Regions from separate parts of the Caballeronia sp. SL1002 genome, predicted to be linked through region 2. Evidence: riboswitches for the same ligand, from Rfam matches in the RefSeq annotation. Region 2 holds a riboswitch; the other holds the start of a gene.
The links. A riboswitch is a leader RNA that binds a small molecule or an ion and turns the genes downstream of it on or off. The one in region 2 is predicted to bind cobalamin.

Region 1: it holds a riboswitch for cobalamin, as region 2 does, so the genes downstream of both, AC3D25_RS04810 (TonB-dependent receptor domain-containing protein) here and cobG (precorrin-3B synthase) in region 2, are expected to answer to the same signal.

The regions. Positions count from the first base shown of each region.
Region 1 covers NZ_JBYMUW010000002.1:416,947-424,558, forward strand. The annotation lists gene AC3D25_RS04790 (EVE domain-containing protein) at 394-852, opposite strand; RNA gene ssrS (6S RNA) at 1,026-1,207, opposite strand; gene AC3D25_RS04800 (cell division protein ZapA) at 1,359-1,673, opposite strand; gene AC3D25_RS04805 (ATPase) at 1,670-2,071, opposite strand; cobalamin riboswitch at 2,299-2,640, shown strand; gene AC3D25_RS04810 (TonB-dependent receptor domain-containing protein) at 2,718-4,568, shown strand; gene AC3D25_RS04815 (FecCD family ABC transporter permease) at 4,587-5,615, shown strand; gene AC3D25_RS04820 (ABC transporter ATP-binding protein) at 5,612-6,400, shown strand; gene cobT (nicotinate-nucleotide--dimethylbenzimidazole phosphoribosyltransferase) at 6,412-7,494, shown strand; gene AC3D25_RS04830 (adenosylcobinamide-GDP ribazoletransferase) at 7,499-7,612, shown strand, end outside.
Region 2 covers NZ_JBYMUW010000005.1:323,884-331,495, forward strand. The annotation lists gene cobJ (precorrin-3B C(17)-methyltransferase) at 1-309, opposite strand, end outside; gene AC3D25_RS25965 (precorrin-2 C(20)-methyltransferase) at 297-1,022, opposite strand; gene AC3D25_RS25970 (precorrin-8X methylmutase) at 1,023-1,649, opposite strand; gene cobG (precorrin-3B synthase) at 1,642-2,994, opposite strand; cobalamin riboswitch at 3,120-3,296, opposite strand; gene cbiE (precorrin-6y C5,15-methyltransferase (decarboxylating) subunit CbiE) at 3,400-4,605, shown strand; gene AC3D25_RS25985 (cobalt-precorrin-5B (C(1))-methyltransferase) at 4,627-5,718, shown strand; gene AC3D25_RS25990 (cobalt-precorrin-6A reductase) at 5,715-6,470, shown strand; gene cobM (precorrin-4 C(11)-methyltransferase) at 6,478-7,212, shown strand; gene AC3D25_RS26000 (TerC family protein) at 7,232-7,612, opposite strand, start outside.

The DNA.
Region 1 (7,612 bases), on a different contig from region 2:
GGGCTCGAAGCGGATAGAAAACTCATTGATGGAAGCAAAGGTTCCAGGGCAGGACAGGCCGGCAACCCGCGTGCGATCCTTTCACGTTCAATGGTGATCGGAAGCAGCGGTTACGTCGTAATGGGAGACGTGATTTCGCTGACTAGTTAGCGCGACGTGCCGAAGAAACGATTTAATCCCTCGCTATCGACGATAGTGCTGGCCCTAATAACACGTTGGAGGTCGGGGCTGCGATTCGCGCACGTGAACGCGCACCGATACTGCCTCGTTCACACCATTGACGTTTGCTTTCCAACTCAGCGGAAAAAACAGCCGCACGCGACGCCACTTCAAACGCCTCACACACCCGAAGTTCCCTTCATCGCGCTTACGCACACGCTGCATCCAAGCCCGTCACACAAGCCGCTTCGTAATAAATCGCCACTGCGCCTCGGTCACCGGCGTGATCGAAAGGCGATTGCCTTTGGCTAACACCTGCATGTCCGCGAGTTCGGCGTGCTCGCGCAACGTAGCGAGCGACACGAGCGGCGTCTTCTTCAAGAACTTCACATCGACGAGCAGCCAGCGCGGCGTTTCCTGCGTCGACTTCGGATCGAAGTAAGGACTCTTCTTATCGAATTGCGTGGCATCCGGATACGCGGAGGAGGACACCTCGGCGAGGCCCGCGATTCCCGGCTGCGGACAACTCGAGTGATAGAACAGAACGCCGTCGCCGGGTTGCATGATGTCGCGCATGAAGTTGCGCGCCTGATAGTTGCGCACGCCGGTCCATGGCAACGTTTTGCCGGGCGCGTTCGCGAGATGGTCGATGCTTGCTTCGTCCGGTTCGGACTTCATCAGCCAGTAGCGCATGAGCGGAGATGAATGAGAAGGCGCGTCAGGGAACGGTAGCGTTCAACGCAAGCGCGCTTCACGCGAAACGCGTGGAGCAACACAACGTGAAGCCAAACGCCGAGCCCCAAGAAAAAACGGCATCGGAAAAATTCCGACGCCGTGGCTTGAGCTGAAAATTCAGCTTGAAAAATAAGGTCCCCGCCTCAGCCGCTAGGCCGGCATCCTGAACCTGGGTTCAAGATTGGTCGCAGTTGGCAGCACTTCGGGTACATCAGACAGAGTGACGCGCGCGCCCGTGCTACAAATTTCCGCAACCGTGCACATAGGCATTGGTTCAAGGAATATATGACCTTGGCGAACCAGGCAGGGAGTACTAACTCTACACCAATCATCGGGGAGATGCAGCAACGTATTGGCTTTTTCTTCGTGCGTTTTTCGTGACGCCGCAACAGGTATTTTCCCGCGCGCTCGATCACTATTTTTTGCACGTTGCCCGCACGGGCTGCGCCGGTTGGCGCAAGCTTTTACTGCGCTTCGTATTGTGAAATGACAGCGCCGAGCTGCTCGTTCATGGAGTGCATGGTGCGTCGAATTTCTTCGGCGGGGAACGATTCGCCGTGACGAACGCTGTTCTGAAGCTTAAGCAATTCCGACGCCAGCGAGAGCGCCGCCATCACGGCGATGCGGTCGGTGCCGCGCACGTTGCTCGCATTGCGCACCTTCGACATTTCCGCGTCCACGCGCGCCACCGCTTCGCGCAGCGCGTCTTCCGTTTCCGGCGAACACGCGAGCCGGTATTGCTGCCCGAGAATCGCAACTTCGATCTGTTTGGTGGTCATGCTTTTTCTCCGTGGCTGTGCGCTTCATCGTTCGCGACGCCGTTCATGCCGGCCGCGTGCGCAAGACCGGTCGACGTATCGGACGTAGCGGACGCATCGGGTGGGAGAAGATCGAGTTGATTGTCCGGCTCCGGCGCGGCTTTCGCGCGCGGCAGCTTTTCCAGGATTGCGTTGAGGCGCACTTGCGCGTCGTCGATTTTCGCCGACAGCGTGTCGCGCTCCGCTTGCAGCGTGTCGCGTTCCTCGCGCACTTGAGCCAACTCGGTCTGTGCGTTCGCGAAGTCGGCGCGCAAGTGTTCGAGTTGTTCTTCGAGCGCGTGGCGCGCCTGATGATGGCGTTCGCTGATCTTGATCAGCCGGCCGATGTTCTGTGAAAGTGATTCGAGTTCGTTGAGCATGTGCTGCGTCCTCTAAAGACCTGGCATTTTAGCGCGGTTCAATCCAGCAGCCGATAAATGTCTCGTTTCGAGACGTAACAGCATGCGAACGTGCAGGCAAAGCATCGCTAACGACGCAACGGATGTTCGTCATTCATGTGCGGAAAGCCCTATTTTTCAGGCACGAAATGTGAAAGCGACCGACCGTCGAACGCGTGCCGCTTTCTTGACGCTTCGTGCCGCCGCTCCTAAACTCCCGGCACTTTGGTGCTCGCGCTCGCGGTCTACGCTCGCGCAGTCAAACGGGAAACAGGGAGCGAAGTCCGCCCGGACGAGCCAACCTGTGCTGCCCCCGCAACGGTAAGCGACCGCAACGCAAGTTGCAAGCCGGTCCAGGGCGTATCGAGTCGGTCCGCGTGTGTGCGATGAGTGCGCAAACAGCATGCAAGCAGCATGCAAACCTTTGCGCGCTTTTTTCATACCGAATAATGCTGACGACGATGCGCCAAAACGCCACTGCGCAAATTTCGCGTGGGAAGGCGGACCGGCATGTCGTGAGCCCGGATACCGGCCAAAGAGGAGAGCGCCGCGTGCAAAAACGCGGCGCTCGACGCATGCACTCGCGGGGCGCGGGTGGCACATGCTCCCAACCGGACCTTTTCGACCGATGCTTTCACCCTTTGCCCGCGCGGCGATGCTGCTATGCGGCAGCCTGCCGTGCGCTGCGTTCGCGCAGACCACCGACCACGATCCCACGCCCACGCTCGCACCCGTCGTCGTGACCGCGACGCGCACGCCTGAGCCACTCGCGAGTTCGCTCGCGCAGACCACGCTGTTCGACCCGCAGGATATCGCCGATACCAACGCGACCGACGTCGCCGGCCTGCTCGCGCTCGGCGCGGGCGTGCAGGTGTCGCGCAATGGCGGGCCGGGCGCGTCGTCGAGCATTTTCGTGCGCGGCGCTTCGTCGGCGCAATCGCTCGTGCTGATCGACGGCGTGCGCGTGGAGTCGGCGGGGCTGGGCGCGGCGCAGTTATCGCAACTGATGCTCGACGAGATCGACCATGTGGAAGTGGTGAACGGGAATGTGTCGGCGTTGTATGGATCGAGCGCGGTCGGCGGGGTTGTGCAGATATTTACCAAGACGGGCGAGGATCATCCGCCGCGCTTCAACTTCGAAACCGAGTACGGCAGTTATCACACGCAGCGCCAGCAACTCGGCGTGTCCGGCGCGCTTGACCAGGACGGCCGCACCACGTTCAGCGTCACCGCATCGCGTGGCAAGACGGACGGTTTTTCGTCCATTGATCCCGCCATTTCGCCGAACGCGAATCCCAACGCGAACGGCTATCTGAACGAGAGCGTGAGCGCGACGCTGCGCCATACGTTCACGGCGAACTGGGACGCGGGCGCGCGCTTTTTCCAGTCGAACGGCATCAATAGTTTCGACGATGCCTACGGCCTTCCGACCGACCTCAACGAGTCGCATAACCGCGTGCGTTCGGCGTCGGTGTTCGCGAACGGCAAGCTGACCGATCGCTGGACTGCGCACTTCACGATCGCGCAGGGTCAGGATCGCTCGAATATCGAGCAGAACGGCGTGTACACGAGCAAGTTCAACTCGGAGACGCGCCAGTACACCTGGCAAAACGATTTCCTGCTCACGCGCGATCACAAACTGCTGTTCGGCTACGAGCATCTCGACGAGACCCTCGACTCGAACGAATTCGACGCGCCCGCGCGCCACGTCAACTCGGTGTTCGCGGGCTATGTCGGGCGGATCGGCGGGAATCAGTTCCAGGCGAACGTGCGGCGTGACCAGTACTCCGATTTCGGCGGCGCGAACAGCTACTATCTCGGCTACGGCTACAACTTCGATGCGCACTGGAAGGTGAGCGCGAGCTATTCCGCTGCGTTCCGCGCGCCGAGTTTCGACGATCTGTACTATCCGTTCAGCGGCAATCCGTCCATTCAGCCGGAGCGCAGCCATTCGGTCGAGGCGGCGCTCCAGTACGCGGCGAGCGGGATCGGCGTGATCCGGGTGACGGCGTTCGAGACGCGCTATTCGAACCTGATCGATTACGTGGCCGACGGCGCGGGGTTTTACATCGCGCAGAACGTCGGGCGCGCGAAAGTGCAGGGCGTCGAAGCCTCGTGGGCGGGGCAACTCGCGCGCACGGACTTGCGCGCGTCGTTCACGTTCCAGAATCCGGTCGATGAAACGAACGGCCAGGATCTCACGCGCCGCGCCCGACGTTTCGCGACGCTCTCGGCGCACCGCTCGTTCGGCGGCTGGCGCGTGGGCGGCGAGTGGATCACGAGCGGCGCGCGCAGCGATTACGATTCGACGCTCGCCGGCTACGGCGTCGTGAATCTCTCGGCGCGCTACAGCATCACGAAGGCGTGGTACGTCGATGCGCGCATCGACAACCTGTTCAACAAGGACTATGAACTCGCGTATTCCTACAACACGCCACGACGCGGCGCGTATCTCACGCTCGGCTGGCAGCAGCAATGATCGCCGGGACGCGCTGACATGAGCGCCGCGCGCGGGATGATCCGCGGCATGTCGGCGAGCCGCGCCATGGCGATCTGGTCGACGCTGGCGGGCGCTGCGGTGCTCGTGTTCGTGGCGTCGCTCGCGTGCGGCAGCGTCGCCGTGCCGCCGTGGCGCGCGGTCGCGGCGTTGCTGCACGCGGGCGCGCCGTCCGGAATCGCCGATGAAATCGTGCTTGGACTGCGTCTGCCGCGCGCGCTCGGCGGCTTCGCGTCGGGCGCGCTGCTCGCGCTTGCCGGCGCGTTGCTGCAAGTCTTGCTGCGCAATCCGCTCGCTGAACCCTACGTGCTCGGTGTGTCGGGCGGCGCGGCGGCGTTCGCGCTCGCGGCCATGCTCGCTGCGCTGCCGTGGTGGAGCGTCGAGGCCGCCGCATTCGCGGGCGCGTTCTTGTCCATCGTGCTCGTGCTCGGTCTTGCGCGCCGCGAGTTGTGGCGCGGCGATCCGCAGGATGCATCGCCGCGATTGTTGCTCACGGGCGCGGTGATCGCGGCGGGCTGGGGCGCGCTCATCACGCTGATGCTCGCCGTCGCGCCCGAGAACCGGCTGCGCGGCATGGTGTTCTGGCTGACCGGCGACCTGAACGGCGTCGCGACACCGTGGACGGCGGCGTTCGCGCTCGCCGCCGCGCTCGTCGCCGTCGTGCCCGTCGCGCCGCAACTCAACGTGCTGCTGCGGGGCGACGCCGCCGCGCAAGCGCTTGGCGTGCCGGTCGCGCGCTTGCGTCTGCGCGTGTATCTCGTGGCGTCGCTCGCGGCCGCGGCGGCCGTGACGACGGCGGGTACGATCGGCTTTGTCGGGCTGGTCGTGCCGCATGTGTTGCGGCTCGCCTGTGGCAACGATCAGCGCATGCTCCTGCCCGCGTGCGCGCTCGGCGGCGGCGTCGCGGTGATGGGCGCGGATTTGATCGCGCGCACGGTGATTGCGCCAGCGCAGTTGCCGGTGGGCGTGATCACCGCGCTGGTCGGCGTGCCGGTGTTCCTGTGGATGCTGCTGCGGCGCACGTCATGACGCTCTCCGTTCAAAACCTCCAGTTGCGCGCCGGAAGCCGGATGTTGATCGACGGCTTCAGCGGCCGGTTCGAACCCGGCGAAATGTGGTGCGTGGCCGGGCCGAACGGCGCGGGAAAGACCACGCTGATCGGCGCGCTGGCTGGACTCGCCGCGCCGGCGTCGGGGGCGATCCTGCTCGACGGACGGCCGCTCAACGCATGGCGCGCCGCCGATCTCGCCCGCCGCCGCGCGCTGATGCCGCAGACCGAGCACGACGCGTTCAGCGCGAGCGTGCTCGATATCGTGATGCTGAACCGCTTTCCTCACTTGAGCGGATGGGGCTGGGAAAGCGCGGCGGATCGCGCGGTCTCGCTCGCGGCGCTCGATACGCTCGGCCTTGCGCCATTCGCCTCGCGCGATGTCCGCACGTTGTCGGGCGGCGAGCGGCAACGCGTCGCACTCGCCGCGGCGCTCGCGCAGGACGCACCGCTGCTCTTTCTCGACGAACCGCTGTCGCATCTCGACCTGCATCATCAGATGGCGTGCCTCGACGCGCTCACACGCTGGCTGCAAGCCGAACCCGCCGCGCGCACGGTTGTGTTTTCCTGCCACGATCTCAATCTCGCGCGCCGTTTCGCGAGCCATGCGCTGCTGCTCGACGGCGCGGGCGAGGTGTCGGCGGGACGCGCGCGCGACGTGCTCAGCGCAGAACGCGCGAGCGCGGCCTTCGGCTATCCGCTGATCCTTATTCACGAGGGCGGCCACGAGGCGCTCGTGCCCGCCCTGCAACGTCCCAGTTTCTAACGGAATCCATCATGTCACTCGAACTCGCCGTGCCACGTCCTGAAGCGCTCGATCGCACGCTCGAAGCGCGTCTCGCTCATGTCATCGATACGAAGACCAAGCCGCTCGGCAGTCTCGGCCGGCTCGAAGGGCTCGCGCTTCAGCTCGGCCTGATCCAGCGCACGGAGACGCCGCGCGTCGAGCGTCCGACAATCATCGTGTTCGCCGCCGATCACGGTATTGCCGCTGAGGGCGTGAGTTCGTTTCCGCAGGAAGTGACCGTGCAGATGGTCGCGAACTTCGTCGGCGGGGGCGCGGCGATCAACGCGTTGTCGCGCGCGGCGGGCATGACGCTCGAAGTCGTGGATGCCGGTGTCGCGAGCGCGCTGCCCGCATCCGACGGCCTGATCGACCTGGCGATCCGGCGCGGCGGCACGCGCAACTTCGCGCACGAACCCGCGATGACGCGCGACGAAGCGCTCGCGGCGATCGCGCGCGGCGCGGCGCGCGTGCGGCATCACGCGGCGCTCGGCACGACGGTGATCGGCTTCGGCGAAATGGGGATCGCCAATACGTCGGCGGCCGCGTGCCTGATGAGCCGGCTGTGCGATCTGCCGATCGACGTGTGCGTCGGGCGCGGCACGGGGTTGTCGAATGAAGGCGTGGACCGCAAGCGCGCCGTCCTCGCGAAGGCGCTCGAACTTCACCCGGCAAGCACGGACCCGCTCGACACGCTTGCGACCTTCGGCGGCTTCGAAATCGCGATGATGACCGGCGCGTTCCTCGCGGCCGCCGAGGCGCGGCTGACGATTCTGGTCGATGGTTTCATCGCGACGTCGGCGCTGCTCGTCGCGCACGCGATGTCGCCCGCCGTGCTCGACTATTGCGTGTTCGCGCACGCGTCGGACGAAGCGGGGCATCGGCGGATGCTCGATTTTTTCGGCGCGAAACCGCTGCTCGAACTGGATCTGCGTCTTGGCGAAGGAACAGGCGCGGCGCTCGCGCTGCCCTTGTTGCGCGCGGCGGCGGCGTTCCTCTGCGAGATGGCGAGCTTCGAGTCGGCGGGCGTCGCGACCAAGAGCGACAAGAGCGACACGAGCGGCAAAGGCGGCTGACGCGATGTCGCGCGCGCTCGACGAACTCCGCTACTTTTTCACGGCGCTTGGCTATTTCACGCGCGTGCCGGTGCCGCGCTGGGTCGGCTTCGAGCGGCATTATCTGAACGCGGCGGCG
Region 2 (7,612 bases):
GACCGCGCTGCCGTCTTCTGCGACGGCCAGTACGGGCGGCTCCGCGCCCTTGTCCGAGAGACCGGCCGCGAGCGCGCGAATGACGATGCCCGCCGCGCACAACGCGATCACCGGCGTGCCGCGTGCATACAGTCCGCGCAGATGCGGGCCGAGTTCATCGAAGCCGACATCCACGTCCGCGTTCATCCGACGCGCGAGGCCATGCACGCGCGCGCCGGGATAAAGCGTCTGGATGCGTCGCGCGGTATCGAGCGCGCCTGCGCCGAGTATCACGATGGCGGGCGCTGGCACCGTGTTCATGCCTGCCATTTTTTCCCCGGCACGACGAGCAATGAGAAGTACGGCGACGCCATTGGATCGACATCGTCGAGCGGCACGATGCGCTGATTCGTCATGGTCGCGCGCTCGACGTACAGCGCGCGTTGCGCGAGGCCGAGCTCGTTCAAGACGCGTCGAACCTTGTCGAAATTGCGGCCGAGCTTCATCACGACAGCGGCGTCCGCCGCCGCGAGCCGCGTCTTGAGTTCGTGTTCCGGCAGCACGCCCGAGAGCACGGCGAGACTCTGATTGCGATACACGAGCGGCGCGCCGAGCACGGCGACACCGCCCAACATCGAACACACGCCCGGCACCACTTCGGTCTGAAAACGCGCGGCGAGCCGGTCGTGCAGATACATGTAGGAGCCGTAGAAAAACGGATCGCCTTCGCAAATCACCGCGACGTCGCGGCCCGCTTCGAGATGATCCGCGACCCGCAGTGCGGATTCATCGTAGAAATCGGCGATGATCGTCTCGTAGCAAAGCGGCGGTTCGAGCGCTTCGGTCGTGACCGGATACACGAGCGGCAAGCGCGTTTGCGCTTCGCCGAGATGCGCTTCGATAATGCCGAACGCGTTGCCTTTTTTGCCCTTCGCGACGAAATACGCGACAACGGGTGCGCTTTTAAGCAAACGCAGCGCCTTGACCGTGATCAGTTCCGGGTCGCCCGGCCCCACGCCGAGACCCAACAGACGTCCGCTCATTTATTCGATCTCCGTTGCGAGCGCGTTCACGGCCGCCGCCGCCATCGCGCTGCCGCCGCGTCGCCCGGCGAGCGCCACGAACGGCACGCCGCGACTGTCGGCGGCGAGCATCGCCTTCGATTCCGCCGCGCCGATGAAACCGACCGGAAAGCCGAGAATCAGCGCGGGCTTCGGGGCGCCCGTGTCGAGCAGATCGAGCAGGTGAAAGAGCGCGGTCGGCGCATTGCCGATCACCACGACGCTCCCTTCGAGCAACGGCCGCCACAGTTCGAGCGCGGCGGCCGAGCGCGTATTGCCGAGCGCGCGCGCGCGATCCGGCACGGAGGGATCGTTCAGCGTGCAGATCACGCGGTTGTCCGCAGGCAGCCGCGCGCGCGTGATGCCCTCGGCGACCATGCGCGCGTCGCAGAGAATCGGCGCGCCTGCCGCGAGCGCGGCGCGGCCCGCTGCGCCCGCGCCCGGCGAAAAGCGCAGGTCGTCGGCGGCGTCCACCATGCCGCACGCGTGGATCACGCGCACCGCGAGTTTTTCGAGGTCGGCGGGGATTGCATCGAGCCTGGCTTCGGCGCGGATCGTCGCGAACGATTGGCGGTAGATTTCCTGTCCGTCGCGGATGTAATCAAGCATCGGGGTTGCTCCGGGCGAGCCAGTCGGCTGCCTCTTGAATCGTCAGATGATGGGCCACGCAGACCCCGAAGCCTTCGGCTCTAGCGGCGTCTGCGTTTTGATAGAGATCGTAGCGGCCGGGCGCGACGGCGAGCAGCGTAAACGGTACGCGGTGCGCGGCGGCGCACGAGCGCGTGCAGCCACTGAGATGAACTTGCACCGAGGGCGGCAAGCGCGCGGCGAGACGAAGTGCGTCGGCCTTCGTATCGGCTGCGCCTTTCGCGCATCCCGTCGATCCCGCGCACGCGATCAACCGCGCGAACGGTTCGTCCGGCGCGATGGCGAAGCCGAGCGCGCGAAGTGTGGCGATCGTGGACGAGGCGTCGGCCGCGGCGATATCCGGCAGCAGCACACTTTGCCATGGCGTCATGCGCAGGCGCGCGCTGCCTTTTTGATCGGCGAGATGCGCGAGCGCGCGCAGGCTTGCTGGATCGAGGCGGCCGAGCACGGGTTGCGCGCCGACGTACATCGGTCCCGCCGCGCACTGAGCGTGCGCGCCGAGTCGCAGCGATGGATCGGCGGGCGGACGTCGCCACGCCTGCACGGTGGCGTCGCGAAGCAAAGGGATATTTGACAGACGGCTTATGAACGCGTCCGGCGGCAATGTCGCGAGCAGATCGCGCATGCGGGATCGATCGGGCGCGGCGAGATCGAGAAACGTGTGCAGCAGCGCATGCACGAGCGCGGGAACGTGCCGCGTCGCGACGGCGGCTAACGCGGGCGTGTCGTGTGCATCGACCGGCGGGCAGCCCGCGAGACCGAACGCGAAATGCTCGGCGTCCATCGCGGCGAGCCAGATATCGTGCGCGTGATCGAGCATCGCGAGTGGCTCGCCGCCATCGAGCAGCAGCGCGAATTTCGGCGAGAGCGCGTGCAGCCGCGTGTCGCGCTGCATCTGCGCGAGCAGGTTTGCGGCGAGCGTCGAGACATCGTTTTTAGCGGCGTGATCGAGGCCTGCGAGCGGACTCGTCATCAGGTTGCGCGTGTCGTCGGCGCCGGGCGTCGAGGGTCCGAGCCCGGCGTCGAGCAGCGTATCGACGAGCGCTTGCTGCGACTCGTCGCGCACGCCGCGCAACTGCAGATTCGCACGATTGGTCACTTCGATCGCGCCCGAGCCGAAGCGCGCGGCGGCATCGGCGATCGCGCGCCCCTGCGCCGCACTGAGTTCGCCGCCCGGCAGCCGGACGCGGCACAGCCCGCCGTCGCGCGCGGCGACCACGCGCAACAGCCCCGGACACGCGGATGCGCCCGGCGTGGATGCGCCCGGCGCGGCTGCGCGCGGCGCGGCTGACGCCGGTCGAGGCACGTGAGACGATGCGTGTGCAGGTAGTTTCAAAGCAGGACCCGGGACTTCTTCGCGATAGTAGCGCCGTGCCGCCAGCATGACGGCAACGGCTGCCGCGCCGGTACACCCCGCCCGGCACGGGCTTCACGCGAAACGGATGGTCGGCAGGTCTCTTGGCTGGCAGGTCACGATCCGCGCCGGCCTTCCCGGTAAAAACCAGTGGCAGTGGAGCGCGGACTCGCTGCGTACAATTGCGGGGGCAGCCACAGTGTTGCTGTGTTCCCTGTTAGGCCCGGAAGGGCACCGACGAACGCTGTATTATGCCCGCTTTTCAGGGCTCGACTGGCGCGATCCGCGTCGCGTTTGCGGCTCGCGCGCGCTCTAAGTTTTTCAATCGGCAGGAACCGGATCAAGAGGAAACGGCGGATGTCACCGTGGCTGACCGTGGTGGGGATCGGAGAGGACGGGTGGGACGGGATCGGCCGGCTCGCGCGGCGGGCGCTGCTCGACGCCGACGCGATCTACGGCGGCGAGCGGCATCTCGCGCTGCTGCCACGCGGTTTGCGTGCCGAGCGGATGCCATGGCCGAAGCCGTTTTCCGTCGATACGCTGCTCGCGCGGCGCGGCGGCCATTGTCTGTGCGTGCTCGCGAGCGGCGATCCGATGTTCTACGGTGTCGGCGCGACGCTCGCGCGTAGCGTGCCGCCCGAACAACTGCGTGTGTTGCCCGCGCCTTCTTCGCTCTCGCTCGCGGCCGCGCGGCTCGGCTGGCCGCTGCATGAAGTCGCGCATGTCTCGCTCGTCGGGCGGCCGCTCGCGGCGCTCCGGGCGCAACTCTTTCGCGGTGCGCGTCTTTTAGTTTTGAGCAGCGATGGCGCGAGTCCCGTCGCGATTGCCGCGCTGCTTTGCGACGCAGGTTTCGGCGCGAGCCGGGTGAGCGTGTTCGAGCATCTGGGTGGCGAGTTGGAACGGCGGATCGACAGTCGCGCCGATGCGTGGGGCGACGCGCCTGCCGCCGCGTTAAATCTGGTTGCCATCGAATGTCGTCGCGAGAACACGCACGCGGGGCTGCCGCTCACGCCGGGCCTTCCCGACGACGCCTATCGGCACGACGGCCAGCTCACCAAACGCGACGTGCGCGCGATCACGCTCGCGCGCCTCGCGCCCGCGCCGGGCGAATTGCTGTGGGATGTCGGCGCGGGTTGCGGCTCGATCGGGATCGAGTGGATGCGCGCGCATCCGTCTTGCCGCGCGATTGCCGTCGAAGCCGATGCCGGACGTCAGGCGCTGATCGAACACAATCGCGACGCGCTCGGCGTGCCCGCGCTGCAACTCGTCGCGGGCGAGGCGCCCGCCGCGCTCGACGGATTGTCCACGCCCGACGCGATTTTTATCGGCGGCGGGGTGACCGCGGCGGGCATGCTCGACGCGTGCTGGTCGCGTCTGCGAAGCGGTGGACGGTTGATCGCGAATGCCGTTACGTTGCAAAGCGAGGCAGCGCTGGTTGCGTGGCGCGAAAACCATGGCGGCGAACTGACGCGCATTGGCGTGGCACAGGCCGCGCCGCTCGGCGGCTTCGATACGTGGCGGCAAGCGTTGCCGATCACGCTGCTCCACGCGATAAAACCATGATGCGCGCTCGTGAATTCCGCCATGCGTGATGAGACCGGCGAGCAGCCCGCGCCGCTTCGCAGCGGCTACACCACCGGCAGTTGCGCGACCGCGACGAGCCTCGCCGCCGCACGCCTGTTGCTCGGCGGCGTGACAAGCGAGCGCGCGGAAATCACGTTGCCGAAGGGTCAGCATGTCCCGATGCCGCTCGTATTCTGCAGAAGGATCGGTGCGAACGAGGCGGAGGCGGGCATGATCAAGGACGCAGGCGACGACCCCGACGTGACACACGGCGCGATCGTGTTTGCACGCGTGCGCTTGATAAACGAGACTGGTGTGCGTTTTCTCGCCGGGCCGGGCGTGGGGACGGTGACGCGCGCGGGACTTGCGCTCGGCATCGGCGAACCGGCGATCAATCCCGTGCCGCGCCGGATGATGACCGATCATCTCGACGCCCTCGCCGACGAATACGGTTATACGGGTGGCTTTGAAGTGAGCATCGGCGTGGAAAACGGCGAGGCGCTCGCGCTCAAAACGATGAACCCGCGGCTCGGCATCGTCGGCGGATTGTCGATACTCGGCACGAGCGGGATCGTCCGGCCATTTTCATGCTCGGCCTATATCGCGTCGATCCATCAAGGCATCGACGTCGCGCGCGCGAACGGCTACACGCACCTCGCGGCATGCACCGGCAACCAGAGCGAAGACGCGATGCGTGCGCGCTATAGTTTGCCGGATATCGCGCTGATCGAAATGGGCGACTTCGTGGGCGCGGTGCTGAAACACTTGCGGCGCGCGCCGGTCGCGAAACTGAGCGTGTGCGGCGGCTTCGGCAAGATGAGCAAGCTCGCGGCGGGCCATCTCGATCTGCATAGCAGAAACTCGAGCATCGACCTTCCGCAACTCGCGTCATGGGCCGCCGATGCGGGCGCGAACGACGCACTGCAAGCCGCGATGCGCGCCGCCAACACGAGTCAGGAAGCGCTCGCGCTGGGGCGGGCGGAAGGCGTTGCGCTCGGCGATATCGTCTGCCGCCATGCGCGCCGTTTTGCGTTGACGGTCGTGCCGTCCGGCGTGGAAGTGGAAGCGTTCGCGATCGATCGGCAGGGGCGGCTTATCGGAGAATCGCGATGACGCGTGTGCTTTTGCTCGGCGGCACGGGCGATGCGTTGGCGCTCGCGCGGCATCTCGGCCCGGCGCACGTTTATAGTCTCGCGGGGCTTGGGCGCGTGCCGCAGGATCTCGCGTGTTCGGTGCGCGTGGGCGGTTACGGCGGCGCGGCGGGTTTGGCCGCGTTTATCGTGGCGGAGAGGATCGGTCTCGTGATCGACGCGACGCATCCGTATGCCGCGCAGATGAGCCGCAATGCCGCTGCCGCGTGCGCCACGGCACGCGTGCCGTGCTGGGCCGTGCGTCGCGCGCCGTGGCGCCGCCAGGCAGGCGACGACTGGCGCGACGCGCGCAATTGGGCCGATCTCGAGCGTTTGATAGCGCCGTTCGAGCGGCCATTGTGGACGCTCGGGCGCGAGCCGCTCGCGCATCTCGACGAGATTCCGGCGTCGCAATACTGGACCGTACGGTGTCTCGATCCGCAACCGCCTCACACACCGGATCATGCACGCGCGGCGATTCTCGATGCACGCGGTCCGTTCGCGCTCGATGCAGAGCGGGCGCTGTTCATCGAACGCAACATCGACGTATTGATCAGCAAGAACAGCGGCGGCGCGGCAACCGAGGCGAAGCTCGCCGTGGCGCGCGAATTGGGCGTGCCGGTGGTGATGCTCGCTCGGCCCGATTTGCCCGCTGTCGATCGTGAATTCGACGATGCCACGGCGGCGCGCGTTGCGCTCGCCGCGTGGCTCGACCCTGCACAACTTACAGAATAAGCCTTAAATGATGGTCTATTTCATCGGCGCGGGTCCGGGCGACCCCGAACTCATTACGGTAAAAGGGCAGCGCCTGATTCGCGCTTGCCCGGTGATTCTTTATGCGGGGTCGCTCGTGCCGGAGGCCGTGCTCGCCGGACATTGCGCGCGGCAAGTGGTCAACACCGCCGATCTCGATCTCGATGAAATCATCGTGCTGCTGGCCGCCGCGCATGCCGAAGGTCACGACGTCGCGCGCGTGCATTCCGGCGATCCATCGCTTTACGGCGCAATCGGCGAGCAGATTCGGCGGCTGAACGCGCTTGCGATTCCGTACGAGATCGTGCCGGGCGTGACGGCGGCGGCTGCATCGGCCGCGACGCTGGGTTGCGAGCTCACCTTGCCCGGCGTCTCGCAGACCGTCATTCTCACGCGCTACGCTACCAAGACCGCGATGCCCGAAGGCGAGCAGCTCGCCGATCTCGCGCGCCACAGGGCGACGCTCGCGATCCATCTCGGCGTGCGGCATATCGAGCGGATCGTTGAGATTCTCGCGCCGCATTACGGCATGGATTGCCCGGCGGCCGTCGTGTTTCGCGCGAGCTGGCCGGACGAGGAGAAGGTGCTCGGTACGCTTGCGGATATCGCGGAGAAGGTACGCACGAGGGGCATCGAGCGGACGGCGCTGATCGTGGTCGGACGCGTGCTTGACGCGGTTGATTTTAGCGATTCGTCGTTGTATGGGGGAGGGCTAGCCGGGTGAAGCGGCTAGCCCTCGCGCCTCAACGACGTTCCGCGATCCCCCCACCCGCCTTGCGCCCCTTCGCCCTTCTCGCCAGCATATTCAACCCCTCCACCAGCGCAGAAAAAGCCATCGCCGCATAGATATACCCCTTCGGCACATGCGAGCCGAAGCCCTCGGCCACCAGCGTCATACCGATCACGAGCAGAAAGCCGAGCGCCAGCATCACGACGGTCGGATTCCGGTCGATGAAGCGCGAGAGCGGACCGGCCGCGAACATCATCACCGTGACCGCCGCGATCACCGCGACGAACATGATCGGAATGTGCTCGGTCATGCCGACGGCGGTCACGATACTGTCGATCGAGAACACGAGGTCGAGCACGAGAATCTGGCCGATCGCCGAGAGCGGCGTGATGCT